Regions from separate parts of the Cupriavidus sp. HY129 genome, predicted to be linked through region 3. Evidence: predicted binding sites of a transcription regulator. Region 3 holds the regulator's gene; each other region holds the start of a gene.
What was found. Region 3 encodes FNR, which switches genes on or off when oxygen is low (the NO sensors DNR and NnrR bind a similar motif). Its sites were predicted from a motif close to TTGATNNNNATCAA; they were not measured.
Positions count from the first base shown of each region.

Region 1 (5,614 bases), on a different replicon from region 3:
GCCGTTCTGGTCGAACTTCCTGATCCGGATCTACGCATGGATGATCATCCTGAGTCCACGCGGATACCTGATGCATGGCGTCAACAGCCTCATCGGCTGGATCGGCTTCGCCCCGGTCGAAGCGCTCTACACACCCGCGGCCGTCATCCTCGTGCTGGTCTACGTACACCTGCCGTTCTTCATCCTGCCGCTCTATGCCAGTCTGGAAAAGCAGGACCCGCTGCTGCTTGATGCCGCGCGCGATCTGGGCGCGAATGGCTGGCATTGCTTCTGGCAGGTGATCTGGCCGCTTTCGCTGCCGGGCGTCTACGCGGGCATCGCACTTGTCTTCACGCCGTGTCTGGGGATCTTTGCCGTGCCTGAACTGGTGGGCGGCACGCGATCGATCCTGATCGGCAACCTGATCAAGCAGCAGTTCCTCGATAGCCGAGACTGGCCACTGGGGTCGGCGCTATCGCTGGCGCTGGTGGGCATCGTGCTGGCGCTGATTGGACTGGCGACGCTGGCGGCACGCGTGAAGGGAACGGCGCGTGTCGCCTCGCAGCGGGGTACGCGCAAGTCCGCCCATCGTTCAGCGCAACCCGCACCGGCCGCCGTGGCCACTGGCAGGAGATCGTCATGAATCGCCCCCGATGGCCTGTGTGGGTGGCCTGCCTTGGCTGCGCGGTCTATGCGTTCCTGTACCTGCCGCTGCTGATCGTCGTGGCCTACTCGTTCAATGACTCGCGCCTGAACGCGGAATGGGACGGCTTCACGCTGCACTGGTATGACGTGCTGGCAAACGATCCGGACATGCTGGGTGCGGCGTGGAACTCGTTGATGATCGGCGCGATCGCGGCAGGCACGTCATGCGTGCTCGGCACGCTCGCCGCCATCGCGCTGCACCGCTACCGGCCGCCATTGCTGACTACGCTGGTGCTCGCGCCAATCGCGATGCCCGAGGTATTGATGGGGGTGTCGCTGCTGTTGTTCTTTGTTGCCGTGAATATCGATCTCGGCCTGACAGCCGTGGCGCTGTCGCATATCACGTTCTGCGTGGGCTTCGTTGCCGTGGTGGTGCGTGCCCGGCTCGAAGGGCTCGACGAGAGCCTGATCGACGCCGCCCGCGATCTCGGCGCCTCACCGCTTCAGGCCGGGTGGCATGTCATGCTGCCGCTGATGCTGCCGGGCGTCCTCGCGGGCGCGTTGCTGGCCTTCACCCTGTCGATGGACGACTTTGTCGTGACCTTCTTCACGGCGGGGCCCGGCCAACCGACACTGCCGCTGCAGATTTACTCGATGATCCGGATCGCGGTCACGCCGGAAGTGAATGCGATCTCGTCCATCCTCATGATGCTGACACTGGCCGTGTCGCTCACGGCCTATCGCGTTTCGCGCGACGTCTGGAGGGCGCAACTATGAGTCATCGCATATGGGCGAAGGTGCGCCATCTGCTGGTCGGCCTGACGCTGACGGGGTGCTTCGGCCTGGCCATGGCCACGGAAGACCTGAACGTATTCACCTGGAACAACGCGCTGTCGCCCGAGACGATCGCCCGGTTCGAGTCCGAATGTGCCTGTCACGTGAACCTGACGTACTTCGGTTCGATGGAGGAAGCGCTGGCCAAGCTCGCGGGCGGCGCGCAAGGGTTCGACGTGATATGTCCGAGCAACTACGGCATTCCGGCGCTGATCCGTCTGGGGCTGCTCCGGCCGCTGGACAAGCACGCCATCCCGAATCTTCGCAATATCGACCCGGCGTTCCTGAACACGCCGCTTGACCCTGGCAACGTCTATTCCCTGCCCTACGATTTCACGATCACGCTGGTCGGCTACAACGCCACGCGCCTGCACGATCTGGGGCTCGATGCTTCGTCATGGTCGCTGGTCTTCGACCCGCACATGCTGGAGAAGCTGCGGGGCCGTGTCACCGTGCTTGACGACCCCCGCGAAGTCATCGCGGCCGCGCTGCGCTACAAGGGCCACTCCGGCAATTCGACGGACCCTGCGCAACTGCGCGAAGCCGAGGCGGCCATCCGCGCCGCGCTGCCCTACTGGGCGGCGTTCAACAGCCAGAGCTATATCCGCGAGCTAACGGTCGGCAATATCTGGGTGGTGCTCGGCTATTCGAGCGATGTCTATCAGGCCGGGTTGGACGCGCGCAACACCCACCGGGCTTTCTCGATCACCTCGTCGCTGCAGCGCGAGGGCAATGGCATGACCGCGGACAGTTTCGTGGTCACTAAGACGGCGCCGCATCCCGCGCTGGCATACAGGTTCATCAACTTCATGCTGCGCCCTGAAAATGCCGCTGAGATCACTAATGCCATCGGCGCGGGCAATCCGAATGCCGCGGCGCGCGCGTTCATCCGGCCAGACCTGTTGGCCGACCCGGTCATCACGCCGGGCGCCGCGCAGCGGCAGCGGCTCGAACAGTTGAACGACCTCGACAGCGGCACGCGGCGGGCGTGGAATCGCGCGTGGACCGACCTCAAGGTCGGCCACTAGCGATTCAATCGGGCAAGGATGGGGATGGGGAATTACGCGGAAGTGGTGCTTTGGCCGGCGGTCACTTCCTCGGCCAGCGGAATGTCCCCACGCACCACCAATACGGGAACGGAAGCGTGGCGCACCAGGGTTTCGGCGACGCTGCCAAGCACGACGCGCTGCAGCCCGCTCTTGCCGTGGGTGCCGATGACCACCAGGTCAGGCTTGCTGTCCTGGATGTCATGGATCAGCCGGTTCGCGACGTCGCCGAGCGTGGACTTGTCGTCGAGCAGCCGCTCGGTGAACTTGATCCCGGCGCGCTCGGCGTGGTGCCGGGCCTTGACGAGCAGCGCATTGCCGGCCGCCACGCGATGCTGGTGCTCCTCCTCCAGTTCACCGCCATGCGCGCGCACCCTAAGGAAACCGTAGTCGATGACATGGATGATCTCGAGATTTGAACCGGTGGCGCGGGCCAGCCGGACGGCTTCGTCCAGCGCGCGGGACGAGCAGTGGCTATCGTCGATCGGGACCATGATGTTGCGATACATGTGGGGCTCCTTTTGGAATGGCAGTCCCCGCCCGGATGGCGGAGATTCTCACACGTCACTCTAAGCGGGGAGGTTGTTGTTGCTTTGATGTAGCGCAAACTCGCTCCAGTCTTAAATCTAGCCGACTCCGGGAACCTGCGCTTGCGGCACTGCGAGCACCCAGCCAGCCACATCGACCGGATATTCGGGCCCGTGCTACAGTCCGCCGGGTATCAGACGCCACATTCAGACGCCCCCAAGACTCCGCCCGCCATGCCAGAGCGCCCCGCCCCTTCCGCTGCCAAGCCGTCGTCGATGAACGTCAAGACGGCGCTGCGCGTCATCGAAATCATCGAAACGTTCGCACGCGAGCGCCGGGCGTTGTCGCTGTCGGAACTGGCCCGCCTGCTGGCCGTGCCGGCGTCGAGCTGTCTGGCGCTGATTCGCACGCTGACCTCGCTGGGCTATCTCTACGAAACGGCGCGCCGCCAAGGCTACTACCCCACCGGCCGCCTGCTGGCGATGGCGCAGCAGATTGCTCGCCACGATCCGGTACTGGATCGCGTGCATGGCACGATGAGCGAGTTACGTGACGCCACCGGCGAAACCATTGTCATCGGCAAACTGCATGAAGGGCAGGAGGTGGTGTATCTGGATGTGCTCGAATCACCACATGCAATTCGATACATCGCCACGGCCGGCGAGCGCCGCGAGCTTCATGCCAATTCGATCGGCAAGGCCCTGCTGGCGGCGATGGACGAGGCCGAACGCGCGACGCTGCTCGCGCAACTGCCGTTCCAGGCGTTCACCTCGCGCACGCTGACCACGCCCGCCGCGCTGGAAGCGGATCTGCTGCAGGCGCGCGAACGCGGCGCCTACGTGAACCTGAGCGAGTCGATGCCTGACGTGGGGGCGCTGGCATGGCCGGTGCGGCTGTCCGGCGAGTGCTACGCGATTTCGATTGCGGGTCCGGTCTATCGGATCGAGCCGCACCTCGACCGCTATGCGCCAATGCTGCGAGCCGCCTGCGCGTCGCTGGAAAAGACCTGAGCGGAATCAGTCAGCGGCGTCGCGCTCGCGCAGCCGCCAACCGGTGGCATCCGGCAAGCTCAGTCCGTCCACGGGCGCGGAAGCCGCCAACGCCAGCACGGCGTCATCGCGCCGCCAGGTCACCGCATTGGCCTGGGATATCGGCGCCGGCAGCGCCTCCACCACATGTCCCATCATGGTCTGGAACAGGTTGCCACCATGGCACTTGATCCACGCTTCCTTCAGGGTCCAGAGTTGAAAAAACGCCACGAGACGCGCATCGGCATCGCTCTCGCGCAACAGTTCGGGTAGCGCGGCACGCTCGGCCTCCGTCGTGGTGGCTTCGATCAGCGTGTCCAGATGCTTGCGCGGCTGCAGGTGCTCGATATCGATGCCAACCGGCACATCGGCCACTGCGCAGGCCAGGTGATCGCCGGAATGGGCAATTGACACGAACACCGGCACGCCCACCGCGCCGCTCGTATGTATCGCCAGCGGCGGCGAATCCTCCGCGGCCGACAGCGCCCACTCGGACGCATCGCCGCCGAATGTCACCGCCAGCAGCCGGCGCGCCAGCCACCGGCCGGCGGCGAACTGCTCCGCCCGCGCCTCGGCCCGCATCGTCGCCAGCCGCCCCAGTTCTTCCTGCGACATCCAACGGCTCACGGGCGGCGCCATTGCCGCGAAGGCCATCACAGATCCAGTGCGCAGTGCGAGCGGCATGTCAGTGGAAGGGTTCGAATGCGTCGAAAAGGATCAAAAAAGGCCGAAAGGGTCAGGAACGACTCAGTCGTTCCAGCGGCGCAAGACCAGCGACGTATTGATGCCGCCGAACGCGAAATTGTTGCTCATCACGTACTCGGTGTCGATAGCACGCCCCTCGCCCACGATGTAGTCGAGCTGCGCGCAGCGGGGATCGGGGTTCTCCAGATTGATCGTCGGCGCGAACCACCCATCGCGCATCATCTCGATTGTCATCCACGCCTCGAGCGCACCGCACGCGCCCAGCGTATGCCCGACGTAGCTCTTGAGCGAACTGATTGGCATTCGCGCGCCAAACACGGCGTGCGTGGCCTGTGACTCGGCGATGTCACCCTGATCGGTGGCCGTGCCATGCGCATTCACGTAGCCGATTCGATCCGGCGAGACGCCGGCATCGTCCAGCGCCATTCGCATGGCCAGGGCCATCGTGCCGGCATCTGCCTGGGTCACATGCACGCCATCGCTGTTGGTGCCATAGCCGACGATCTCGGCCAGGATCGGGGCGCCACGCTGGCGCGCGTGCTCCAGTTCTTCCAGTACCAGCGTGCAGGCGCCCTCGCCCAGCACCAGGCCATCGCGCGCGGCATCGAACGGTCGTGGCGTCGCCGTGGGCGCCTCGTTGCGCGTGCTGGTGGCGAAAAGCGTATCGAAGACGGCCGCCTCCGTGGCGTCAAGCTCTTCGGCGCCGCCGGCCACCATCGCCACCTGACGGCCCATGCGGATCGTCTCGTATGCGTAGCCAATACCGTGGCTGCCTGACGTGCAGGCGCTCGACGTGGTCAGGATGCGGCCCTTGATGCCGAAGAACACGCCGATGTTCACGGCGGCCGT
Region 1 covers NZ_CP083255.1:2,406,052-2,411,665, forward strand. Annotated here, with positions in the region: gene K6G35_RS27085 (ABC transporter permease) at 1-622, shown strand, start outside; gene K6G35_RS27090 (ABC transporter permease) at 619-1,401, shown strand; gene K6G35_RS27095 (ABC transporter substrate-binding protein) at 1,398-2,486, shown strand; gene K6G35_RS27100 (universal stress protein) at 2,519-3,013, opposite strand; gene K6G35_RS27105 (IclR family transcriptional regulator) at 3,308-4,042, shown strand; gene K6G35_RS27110 (4'-phosphopantetheinyl transferase family protein) at 4,049-4,687, opposite strand; gene K6G35_RS27115 (beta-ketoacyl-ACP synthase) at 4,808-5,614, opposite strand, start outside.
Region 1: the regulator FNR is predicted to act here: its motif matches at 3,098-3,111, upstream of K6G35_RS27100 (universal stress protein).

Region 2 (5,614 bases), 1.6 Mb from region 3:
CGTTGTCGTTCGGGCCGTTCAGCGACGTGTTGGCCTTCAGGAACACGATCGGCTCGGTCGGCAGCGGCATGCCGGCTTCGGCGGCGTGGTCGGCGTAGTTCAGGCCGATGGCAACGATCTTGCCAACGCCGCTCCAGGGCACGCCGAAGCGTCCGCCTTCCACCACCGGCAGCGTGGCGGGGTCGATGTTCGCCAGACGGGCCAGCACGCCGGGCGCCAGTTCCTGCGGGCCGATGTTGTCGATCACGCCGGACAGGTCGCGCACGCGGCCGTCGCTGTCCAACATGCCGGGGCGCTCGGCGCCGGGTTCTCCAATGCGGACTAGTTTCATGGGTCTCGTCTCCTTGCGGTAGCACCAGCCCGCGAGCATAGCGCAAGCGCGAGACCCCTGCCCGTTCAGCCCAGCATCGACGGCACACGGTAGTGGGCGGGCTCGAGCAGATCCAGCCCGCACTGCAACTGGTCGATCCAGTCGATGAAGCGATTGACCATCTCGCGGCCCCGGAACGAGGGCCCGTGCTGAGGCACGATCCACTCGATATCCATGGTCCGCGCCATCGCGGCCCAGAGCCGGCACGCCCGGTTACCGCTCATATAGCGGCGATGGAACGCCAGCATCCGGCGGGCGTGAGCATCGAAATCGGTCACCACGGTGCCAGCTTCCGTCCCAGACGTCATCGTGGCCCCAAGGTCGCCCGAGAACAGGATCTTGCTGACCGGGTCGTAGAACTGGAAATTGCCTTCGGAATGGAGGAAGTGCGCGGGCACCGCGATCAGCTGACTGTTGCCAAGCGGTATCACCATGCCACCATCCGGGATGGTCACGATGCGCCCCGCCGTTTTGCCTGCCTGGCAGAAATGCGGCAGAAAGCGTGCCCAGACCTGCGAGATCAGCACGCGGCTGTCCGACGATGTCAGCCAGCGCCCCACCGAAGCCACGATGTCCGGGTCCGCATGGGACGCCAGCACGTAGTCAAGCTGCTTGGGTGGGAAATAGCGGCTGATCGTCAGATACAGCTCGCTGTAGGTCATGTTTCCGCCCGGATCGATCAACGCCGCATGGCCGTTGTCGACCACCAGAAACTGGTTGCTCTGGACGACGTCGCCTTGACCCTCGTCGACCAGATCCGTGAATGCCAGACAGACATGCCCGCCCGCTTCGTACAACACGTTACTCATGATCCCTCTCTCGCCGCTCTTGTTTTGTTGTAAATGGCTAGAGGCGAAAGTAATGAGACGTAGGCGTTTCTTTATTGATGACGATCAAACTATGGAAGAAACAAGCTACGAAAACGACAGCCGCATGGACACGCTGCGGGGCAAGCCCCGCATCAGCGCGCGTTCAGCAGCTCTTCGATCTTCGAGACAAACTGCTTGTCGTCCGGCTTGACCATGCTGTTGTAGCTGCCGATGACCTGCCCCTTGCGGTCGATCAGGTACTTGTAGAAGTTCCACTTCGGCGCAGTGCCCGTCTCCTGGGCCAGCAGTGCGTACATCGGATTGGCGTCGCTGCCGCGCACATGGCTCTTGCCGAGCATCGGGAACTTGACCCCGTAGGTGTTGTAGCAAAAGTCCGCAATGTCCTTGGACGAGCCGGGTTCCTGGGAGAAATCGTTGGATGGGAAACCGAGCACCACCAGCCCGCGTTCGCGGTACTTGGCGTAGAGCGCCTCAAGGCCCTCGTACTGCGGCGTGAAGCCGCAATAGCTGGCCGTGTTCACCACCAGCACCACCTTGCCAGCGTACTGGCACAGGTTCTGTGGCGATTCGTCCTGGAGCCGCGGGAAGCGGAAGTTCAGCGACGCCGGGCAATTGCCCGCCGGCTGCGCGGCCGCCGGCACGGCCTTTTCGGCGGCGCGAGCAGGTGGCGGCAGCATGACTGCCACGGCAGCGGCCAGCGTCAGCGCGCCAGCCAGAGCGGTTCGTTGCACGGATTCCAGGGTACGTTGGCGGGACATGAATCGGGGCTCCGGTGGCTTGAGGAGTAACTTTAGGTGCAAGGAAGTCTACGCTCTCGGCCGATTCGCGTCATTCGGGCACACCCGGCCTCTTCCCTGGTTTGACGTCCTTATTCCATGTGGATCTTGGCCGCGTGCTCGGTCACGCTGCTGCGCAGTTCCAGATCCGGCATCCGACGCACGATCAGCAGCGCGATGATGGTGGCAACCGCGCCGGCCGCGAAAATCAGATGAAAGCCCGATTCCACGCCGCCAGCCAGCACATGGCGCACGGCTGGCGACAGGTGCGCCAGCGCCTCGCTGCCATGCCGCAGCGCGCCAAGATCCAGCGCCTGCGTGACGCCGGCCCGGGCCAGCGCGTCGCGAAACTCCATGGCCAGCAGCGTGCCGGCCAGCGCGCCGCCGATCGAGCTGCCGAGCGAGCGCAGCACGAGCAGGGCGCCGGTGCCCGCGCCCATATCGCGGCGCTCCAGCGCGTTCTGCACGCTGATCAGCGTGCCAACCATCGCCATGCCCAGGCCGATACCGCCGATCGTCATCGCCAGCAGGACGAAGAAGGTTGGCACGGCGACGGTCACGGCGGCCAGCGAGACCAGCCCGACCGCCGCGGCAACGAAGCCGATGGTCAGGATGACACGCATACGGCCCAGCCGTGGCGCGAGCCATGCCACCACGAAGTTGCCGGCGACGGTCGCCAGCAGGAACGGCACCACCAGCAGGCCCGACATCGACGCATCGGCGTCACGCACGAGCTGGAAATGCAGGGGCAGGGCGAAGATGCACAGGAAGATATTGAGCGCGGCCAGCGCCGATGCGCCCACGCCCATCACATAGGCGCGATTGCGGAACAGGCGCGGCGGCAGCATAGGGTCGGCGGCGCGGCGCTCCTGCCAGGCCAGCAACAGCACGGCCACCAGCGAGAGCGCCAGCAGGGCGGCCATCTCGGGCGAGATCCAGGCGAACGCCTCGCCGCCCCAGCTCATGGCAAGCAGGAACGCGACAATGGCCACGGCCAGGAGCAGGGCGCCTAGCCAATCGACCTGGGGCCGGCCGCCCCGCGGCTTCAGATGCGCGAGCCCGCGATAGCACATGGTCATGGCCAGGAGCCCGAGCGGCACGTTGATCCAGAACAGCCAGCGCCACGACATGTGATCGGACACCCAGCCGCCTACCAGCGGCCCCGCGATCGACGAGATCGCCCAGACCGTGGCCAGATAGCCCTGATAGCGGCCACGCTCGCGCGGCGCCACCACGTCGGCAATGGCCGCCTGCGCCAGCGACATCAGGCCGCCACCGCCGAGGCCCTGCAGCGCGCGAAACAGGATCAGCTGCGGCAGCGTCTGCGCCAGCGCGCAGGCCACCGAGGCCAGGATGAACAGCGAAATCGCCACCATCAGCAGACGGCGACTCCCGAAACTGTCCGACAGCTTGCCGTACAGCGGCGTGGTCACCGTCGACACGATCAGGTACGCGGTCACGATCCACGACAGGTGCCCAAATCCGTTGAGATCGTTTGCGATCGCCGGCACGGCCGGGATCACCACGGTCTGGTCGAGCGCCGCGAGCAGAATGCACAGCACGATGCCACCGATCACACGCATGATCGACGCGTGATCGTGAACGGCGGCTTGGGGGAGGGAAGTTGTGGCCTCTAGGGCCTCTGCGGTGGACTGGCTGGCGGGGGCGGTCGACGACATGCGGGGAGGGAGGGTGCGGCCGCAAGTCGGTATATGCGGCCTAATTCAGTAACCGCATAATTATATGCATGCTTAGCATTTGGCGCTGACGGAATTGTCCGAATACCGGACAGGCGAAAGCCGGCCTGCGGCCGCCCTCGCATCACATTTGACGTTACCCGGAGATCGCGGCCGATCGCCGTGCGATCGGCGCGAAAACAGACCGCTTAGCGCGAGCCTCCGTGGATGTAGTGCTCCAGTTGCTCGATAGTGAAGCGCTGCTCGCTGATGATGTCGTTCACGAGGTCACCGATCGAGATCATGCCGAGCAGTTGATCGCTATTCATCACTGGCAAGTGACGCAAGCGATGCCGGGTCATCAACGCCATGCACTCGTCGGTGGTCTGGTCAGCCCGGACATAGATCACCGCTGAGGTCATGATTTCGCGCACCAGGGTCTCGCGCGATGTGCGTTGCATCAGGATCACTTTGCGCGCGTAATCCCGTTCGCTGATGATGCCGACGATCTTCTGCTGCTCCATCACCAGCAGGGCACCAATGCCCTTCTCGGCCATGAGTTGCAGCGCAGCATAGACCGTCGCCGTGGGAGGAATGCTGAAGATCGCCTGATTTGCCTTGCTTTCCAGAACCTGCCGCGCGGTTTTCATGACACCGACTCCTTGTTGCCGTTTTGGAAACATTCACTGCCCTGTGCGGGCCGCGCCAGCGGCACTGCGCAACGTGCGTCCGGCTGCGTCCATTCAGATTAGCAAAGGAATCGCGGCACTCACAGGGTGACTTTCACGAATCTTTGTTTCGCGCAAAACGCGCATCGGAATGGGGCACGCACCCCGGCATCAATCCGGCATCAATCCGGCAAGTGAACGATGTGTCGTGGCTTCCTGAGCCAGAGCCTTGAGAACCGCGCCACCTCGGGATCCAGGTCGCTATCGAACGAGGTGGAAAACAACAGCGTCTGCCGGCCCTTCGGACAACGGCTCGCCGCAAAGCCGACATCGTCGACAAGTCCGAGGTCGAGCATCGATTCGGCGTCGTCGATCACCAGGATGCCGATCGCCCGCAGATCGAGGCTGCCAGCATCCAGGTGGTCGACAACCCTGCCCGGCGTGCCGACCACGACGTGCGCGCCGTGGATCAGGCTGTCGATCTGCGGACGCATGGCCGCGCCATGCATCAGCGCCACGACCTTCACGTGCCGGGCGGCGCGCACGCAGTCCCTGATGCGCTGGGCAACATGCTGCACGCGCTCGCGCGTCGGGCAGAGCACCAGCGCCTGCACATCGAACCGGCGCGGATCAAGACGATGGAGCAGGGCAACGGTGAAGGCCACGGTACGCCCACTGCCGGGAGACGCCTGCACGATGAGGTCGCGGCCGGCCAGCGCCTCTGGCAGCACGGCCGCCTGAAGCGGATTGATGGCATGCCATCCGAGTTCCGTCAGCGTCACCTGCAAAGCAGGTGTCAGCGGAAGCGCGGAAAACGGCGTGCCGGTCGAAATCGGCATCGATGCGGAGAACTTGGTGACGCGCATGGCAGAGACACCGTCATGCAATCTTTCGCGCCACGGTCTTCGTGGCCGCCGGCTTCCTGGTCACCGTCTTGACCGCCGCGGTCTTCGTCGCGGCAGGCAGCTTCGGCGTTGAAGCCTTCATCGGCACTGCCTCGGTCGGCACCCAGCCAAGCCTCTCAAGCAATGCGCCAGCCGCTGCCGGCGCGCGCTCTTTTGCACCGTTGATGAAGAACAGGAACACTTCCTTCGGTTTGAGCTTGCCAGCGGGGTCGTCTTCCACACGCGGCAGGTCGTCCGGTGCATTGCCGCCAGCCCACGCCGATGCTCGCTTCGCCCATTGGTCCAGCGCCTTCGGCGCATAGCCCGTCGCGACCTTCTCGTCGGCGTTCATCAGCCGCGCATACACGAAGTCCGAAGTGAGATCCGCGAACGACGGAAACTTCGGTGAG
Region 2 covers NZ_CP083254.1:16,493-22,106, reverse strand. Annotated here, with positions in the region: gene K6G35_RS00100 (fumarylacetoacetate hydrolase family protein) at 1-331, opposite strand, end outside; gene K6G35_RS00095 (oxygen-binding di-iron domain-containing protein) at 397-1,179, opposite strand; gene K6G35_RS00090 (glutathione peroxidase) at 1,332-1,958, opposite strand; gene K6G35_RS00085 (MDR family MFS transporter) at 2,069-3,559, opposite strand; gene K6G35_RS00080 (CBS domain-containing protein) at 3,862-4,302, opposite strand; gene K6G35_RS00075 (DEAD/DEAH box helicase) at 4,503-5,186, opposite strand; gene K6G35_RS00070 (DUF72 domain-containing protein) at 5,200-5,614, opposite strand, start outside.
Region 2: the regulator FNR is predicted to act here: its motif matches at 1,254-1,267, upstream of K6G35_RS00095 (oxygen-binding di-iron domain-containing protein).

Region 3 (5,614 bases):
CAGGAACTGACCATAACGCGTGCGGATCAGGCGCGACACGGTCAGACCAACGGCCTCGAACATGCGACGCACTTCGCGGTTACGGCCTTCGGTCAGCGCCACGTGATACCACTGGTTCACACCCTCGCCACCGCCATCGGCGATCCGCAGGAAGTTTGCCTCGCCATCATCGAGCTGAATGCCATGCAGCAGTCGCTGACGATCGGCTTCGGCCAGTTCGCCCAGCGTGCGCACTGCGTATTCGCGCTCCACGCCATAGCGCGGGTGCATGAAACGGTTCGCAATATCGCCCGACGTGGTGAAAATCAACAGCCCTTCGGTATTGAAGTCGAGGCGGCCGACCGCGACCCACTTGCCGTTCTTGATGCGCGGCAGGCTATCGAAAACGGTCGGACGGCCTTCCGGATCCGACTGGCTGACGATCTCACCGGAAGGCTTGTGATAGAGCAGCACGCGTGGAGGCTTGGTCGTCACCTTGCGGTGAATCAGCTTGCCGTTCACGCGGACCTGGTCGGTCGGCAGAATACGCTGGCCGATGTGGGCAGGCAGACCATTGACCGACACACGCCCCTGCAGGATCAGCTCTTCCATCTCGCGGCGCGAGCCAAGTCCACCCTCCGCCAGGACTTTGTGCAGCTTGGGCGCGTCGTCGTCAGCGGACAGTTCGCGCACCGGCTTGGCCTTGGTGCGCGGCACGATCGTGTCTTCCTGATCGAACTGCTCGGAAATCACGAAGCGGAACAGATCCTCGCCACCGGCAGCAGGCTTCGCGCCGCCCTTGCCGGCTTGCCGACCGGGCTTGTCGCCCTGGCGCTGCTCGACACGCTGGTCGCCCCTGTCAGCACCCGGCTTGCCACCAGGCTGTTGACCCTTGCGCTGACCGCCCTTGTTACGGCGACCCGGCTGTTGCGAGGCTGGCTTGTTGTCGCCATCTACCAGCGCAGCCTTGCGTTGCGGCTGCTGACGGCGCTTGCGAGCCCCTTGCGCGGACTGATCCGATCGCGGCTGCGCGTCGCCACCTGCCTCCTCGGCACCGGCAACTGCTTGCGTATCGGCGGCCGGCGCCGGCTTGCGACGCCCGCGGCCACGCGCGGGGGCAGCGGCCGGCGAAGCATCGCCGCCTTCGCCAGACGACGAGGGCTCGGCATCGTCGCGCCCCGTTTCCCGGCCATCGCGGTCCTGCGCCGACTGGCGACGGGAAGCCACTAGATTGCGCAGGCCGCGGCGCAGCCCCTTGCGGCGGGGCGCGCCTTCGGCGCCGTTACCCTCGGGGGCAGCGCCGGTGTCGCCCGGCACGTCCGGCTGGCGGACGTCTTGCTCAGCGGAATCAGACAAAGTATTCACTATCGATGTTGCATGTTGTTCAGTTGGACACGCGCTCGTCGTCGTCCTCGGTCGCCAGCGGCATATCACCGTCGGGGGCCGGAACTGCGGCGTCTTCCTGCGAGGAAGACTCTGTGTCCACATGGAATCCGTTGGCCAGAGCCACCGGCGCGTCATCGCCTTGCCCATCACCCTCGGGCAACTGCGCGACGCTGTCGTTCTGTTCGTTTTCATTGCCGGCGGCATCGCTCGCGCCACCGGACAGATCTTCGGATTGCGGCTCGACCGACAACTGCTCAACTGCCGGCTCACCCGTCTCAGCCACTTCTACGGTGGCCTCCGAAAAGGCCTCCTCGTCACCAGCAGGCGGATTCGCCGTCGCGACCGCTTCGAAATCGATGGCCTGCTGATCCAGCAGAGCCGCCTGAGCCTGGGCCTGGGCATCCTCGAGCGGCGGCAACTCATCCAGCGAGCGCAGACCAAGATCATCCAGGAATGCCTTGGTCGTTGCATACAACGCGGGGCGACCAGGCACGTCCCGGTGACCGATGACTTCGATCCAGTCCCGGTCCTCAAGCTTCTTGACCACCTCCGTGCTGACCGTTACGCCCCGGATCTCTTCGATGTCACCGCGCGTCACCGGCTGGCGATACGCGATGATCGCTAGCGTTTCCATCACGGCACGCGAGTACTTCGGCGGCTTCTCCGGGTTGAGCCGATCAAGAAACTCGCGCATCTCGGGGCGGCTCTGGAACCGCCAGCCGCTGGCCAGGGCCACGAGCTCCACCCCGCGCTGCTGCCAGTCGTTGCGCAGCTCTTCGAGCAGAACCCGGATGGTGTCGGCACCGACGTCGTCGGCGAACAACCGTCGCAGATCACCAACGCGCAATGGCTCCTGCGCACAGATCAGCGCGGTCTCGAGGACGATCTTCGCCTCTTGGGTATTCATGTGATTGTGTGCAGCCTGTCTTTGCACCTGCTTCTGGACGAATCCTGAAGCACTGGAGATTGCAGATACAGCGAGGCCTGAGCCACCGCCATCTCATCGCGCAGCCAACTCGCAGCTTTTCGCAGCGGAGCCGTGCACCTCATTTTCTTTGCATCGAATTGCCGGGTCGTTCCGGCAGGAGATCGTCCGGGGCTGACAGACTACGCCAGTCAACGGACCTCTTGCGTCGCACCCTCTCCCTTTTGGGGTGGACATTCACCTGGACAATCAGATCGCCAAGGCGGCAAGAAACAATCGATATCGGCCCAGGCAACTTCGCCTGGCACCAGCGCCACCTCTCCACACAGCCCCATCGGACTTTGGAACCAGATCTTGTGAACCGGATGAACTGTGGGGACGATCCCGGCAAGCCAGACCTGCCCAGACCCCCTGGGCACACATCCCAGATCGGGAATGCAGCCCCGGCGACGCCACGAGCGCATCGGAGCGCGATACCGTGGTTTTCGCGATTGTATGGCATTCCAGCCCCGCCCTGCAACCAGCAAAAAAGTCTAGAACACGACGCAGAAGCCGTGATTGGCCAGCGTATCGGGCAGCCAGACGGCGCGTGCGACACCCAGCGCCCCAAAACCGATCACAACAAGCGCGGCGCCCACTCGAACGCCGGGGCGGCGCGACAGTTGCCGCAGGTAGCCCGACAAACCCGAGATCACCAGCAGGTTGGGCAGCGTCCCAATGCCAAAGGCCGCCATGACAAGTGCTCCAGATGGCGCATTTCCAGCCAACAAGGCCAGCGCAAGTGCGCCATACACCATACCACAGGGCACCAGCCCCCAGGCCAACCCCATCCCATAGCGCCGCATGATGGGCGCGTGCCGACGCAAGCGAAGCGGCATCTGCATGCCCAGCGACGCGACGCCCCGGACGACATACGAGGCAGCCCGCGCCGCCAGCCGTTCGAGCCATGCTGCACGCATGACGCGGCCCCGCAACAACCACACCCCGGTCAGAACCAGTAACAGGCTGCCCGCGCCATAGAGCCAGCGCTGCACTGGAAGGTAGTCCTGCTTCCAGACTGTCGCACCCACCGCTCCCATCAGCGCCCCAAGCAGCACATAGGTCGTGAGACGCCCGGCGTGCATGACCAGCAGTTCCAGCCACCAGTGAAATCGCGAGCGATGCACGAGGCTAACGACCGCAACAGCCCCCCCGGATTGCCGTTGCTCGACGGCAATGGCAATTCCTCCGCACATGGCGGCGCAATGCACGCCACCAAGCAACGCAAGTGTAAAGACACTGAAAAGCACACCAAATGGCAACTGTTCCTCGCTTCTGCGTCACATCACGCTGTAAAATGCCTGCATCGCGCCTCCATCGCAAGCGCATTCATGCGAGCACCATCAATTGCTTACCTCCATTCCCGTCACCGAGATGTCTCCGCGTTGCTCCACTTGCGCCATGGGCCAGCTTTGCCTTCCCGTGGGCATGTCGCAACAGGACCTCGCAAAGATGGACACGCTCGTACAGGAACGCGTTCGTGTTCACAAGGGCGAAACGCTCTATCGCATGGGCGAACCACTTACCGCAGTCTATGCGATCCGCTTTGGCACATTGAAGACCCACGTGACCATGGAGGACGGACGCACGCAAATCACCGGCTTCCATTTGCCCGGTGAGGTCGTCGGGCTCGACGGCCTCAGCGAGATGCAGCATGCGTCCGACGCCACCGCGCTCGAGGACACAGAGGTCTGCGTCGTGCGATTCGATGACCTGCAATCGCTGTCCGGCACGTTGCCTTCTCTCCAGCAGCAGTTCCTGAGGCTGATGAGCAAGGAAATCTCGCAGGACCAGATCATGCTGATCACTCTTGGCTCGATGCGTGCCGAAGAGCGCCTGGCAGCATTTCTCGTCAACATGTCCGAGCGCCTGTCGATGCGCGGTTACTCGTCGAGCGAGTTCGTGCTGCGGATGAGCCGCGAAGAAATCGGCAGCTATCTTGGCCTCAAGCTCGAAACCGTGAGTCGGCTCTTTTCTCGATTCGCCGAAGCCGGCCTGATTCAGATTCGCCAACGACACGTGAAACTCGTGGACATGGAAGGCATCAGGCAGGTCTATAGCCGAAACTGCTAACGGGCATCGTGGCCAGGAAAACGGCCGTATCGGGAGCAGATCTCCCGGTGCGGCCGTTTTGCTTTCTGCCAGCACTCGAGCCATTACTCGAGTTCGTCGGTCTCCTCGAGCTTGGTTGGCATGGTGTAGAGCGTCAGCCCACTGGACAATGCGCAAAACAACCACGCCACCAGGAAGCCAATCGTGTAGACCGCCTCACGAGACGCTTCCACCTGGTGCCCGAAGAACGTGAGATCGCCCGGATCAACGACCGAAAACACGGTGGCGGTGGCCGCTCCGCCCATCAGAAACGCCGGCCAAAGTACCCACATCAGCCAGCGGAGTCTCATGGGCGCCTCGCAGCCGGCGACGCTACATGCTCCGCCCCCGTTTTCTCCACGACCAGGCCATGACGCTCCACGCCGGAAATCGGCAAATCCGGATGCGTGTTGGCAAGCCAGATGGTCACGCCGCAGCCAATAATTGCAAGCAACGGACCGCTCATCAAAAGCCACGGCCACGGTTCCCTGTACCAGGGCTTGGACTGTTGGGATGTCATTGCGCTCTCCTTGTTTGCTGCCATTTCACCCTCAGCATCACAGATTGCGGGGAACAATGAAACTCGTGGATTGCCTGATATGCGCGTCTCGGCCGTCCTCGCCCTCCGCCGTCACGGTTACGTTGATCTTGTGCGTGCCCTCCTTGGCATCGTCGATCGGCACGCGAATGCGAATCGGCAACAACCGGTTGGACGTTGGCTGCATGGCCTCGGCGGACTTGTCATACTCGACCGTCAGTCCAGTCAGATCGTCGCCCTCAGCCTGCACGCGAATCCGCATCGGCGCTTCCGTGGTGTTGATCACCTGGAGCCGATAGACGTTCTCGATCCAGCGGCCCTCCACTTCCCGGCCCAGCGCGCCGCGATCCCGAATGATGTCGACCTTGATCGGCGACCGCATTGCCAGCGATGCGACGAAGCCCGCCGCCAGAACCAGCCAGATCAGCGTATAGATGATCGTGCGTGGTCGCAGCAGCCGTTTGCGCGCGTCGGATGTCGTCAGGGACTTGCGCATGGCGTTTTCCGACGTGTATCGGATCAGGCCGCGCGGGTACTCCATCTTGTCCATGACGAGATTGCACGCGTCGATACAGGCGCCACAACCGATGCACTCGTACTGGAGGCCATCACGAATATCGATACCGGTCGGACACACCTGCACGCAGATACTGCAA
Region 3 covers NZ_CP083254.1:2,048,858-2,054,471, forward strand. Annotated here, with positions in the region: gene rluB (23S rRNA pseudouridine(2605) synthase RluB) at 1-1,335, opposite strand, end outside; gene scpB (SMC-Scp complex subunit ScpB) at 1,364-2,272, opposite strand; gene K6G35_RS09275 (sulfite exporter TauE/SafE family protein) at 2,824-3,591, opposite strand; gene fnr (fumarate/nitrate reduction transcriptional regulator Fnr) at 3,677-4,402, shown strand; gene K6G35_RS09285 (hypothetical protein) at 4,486-4,731, opposite strand; gene K6G35_RS09290 (hypothetical protein) at 4,728-4,964, opposite strand; gene ccoG (cytochrome c oxidase accessory protein CcoG) at 4,978-5,614, opposite strand, start outside.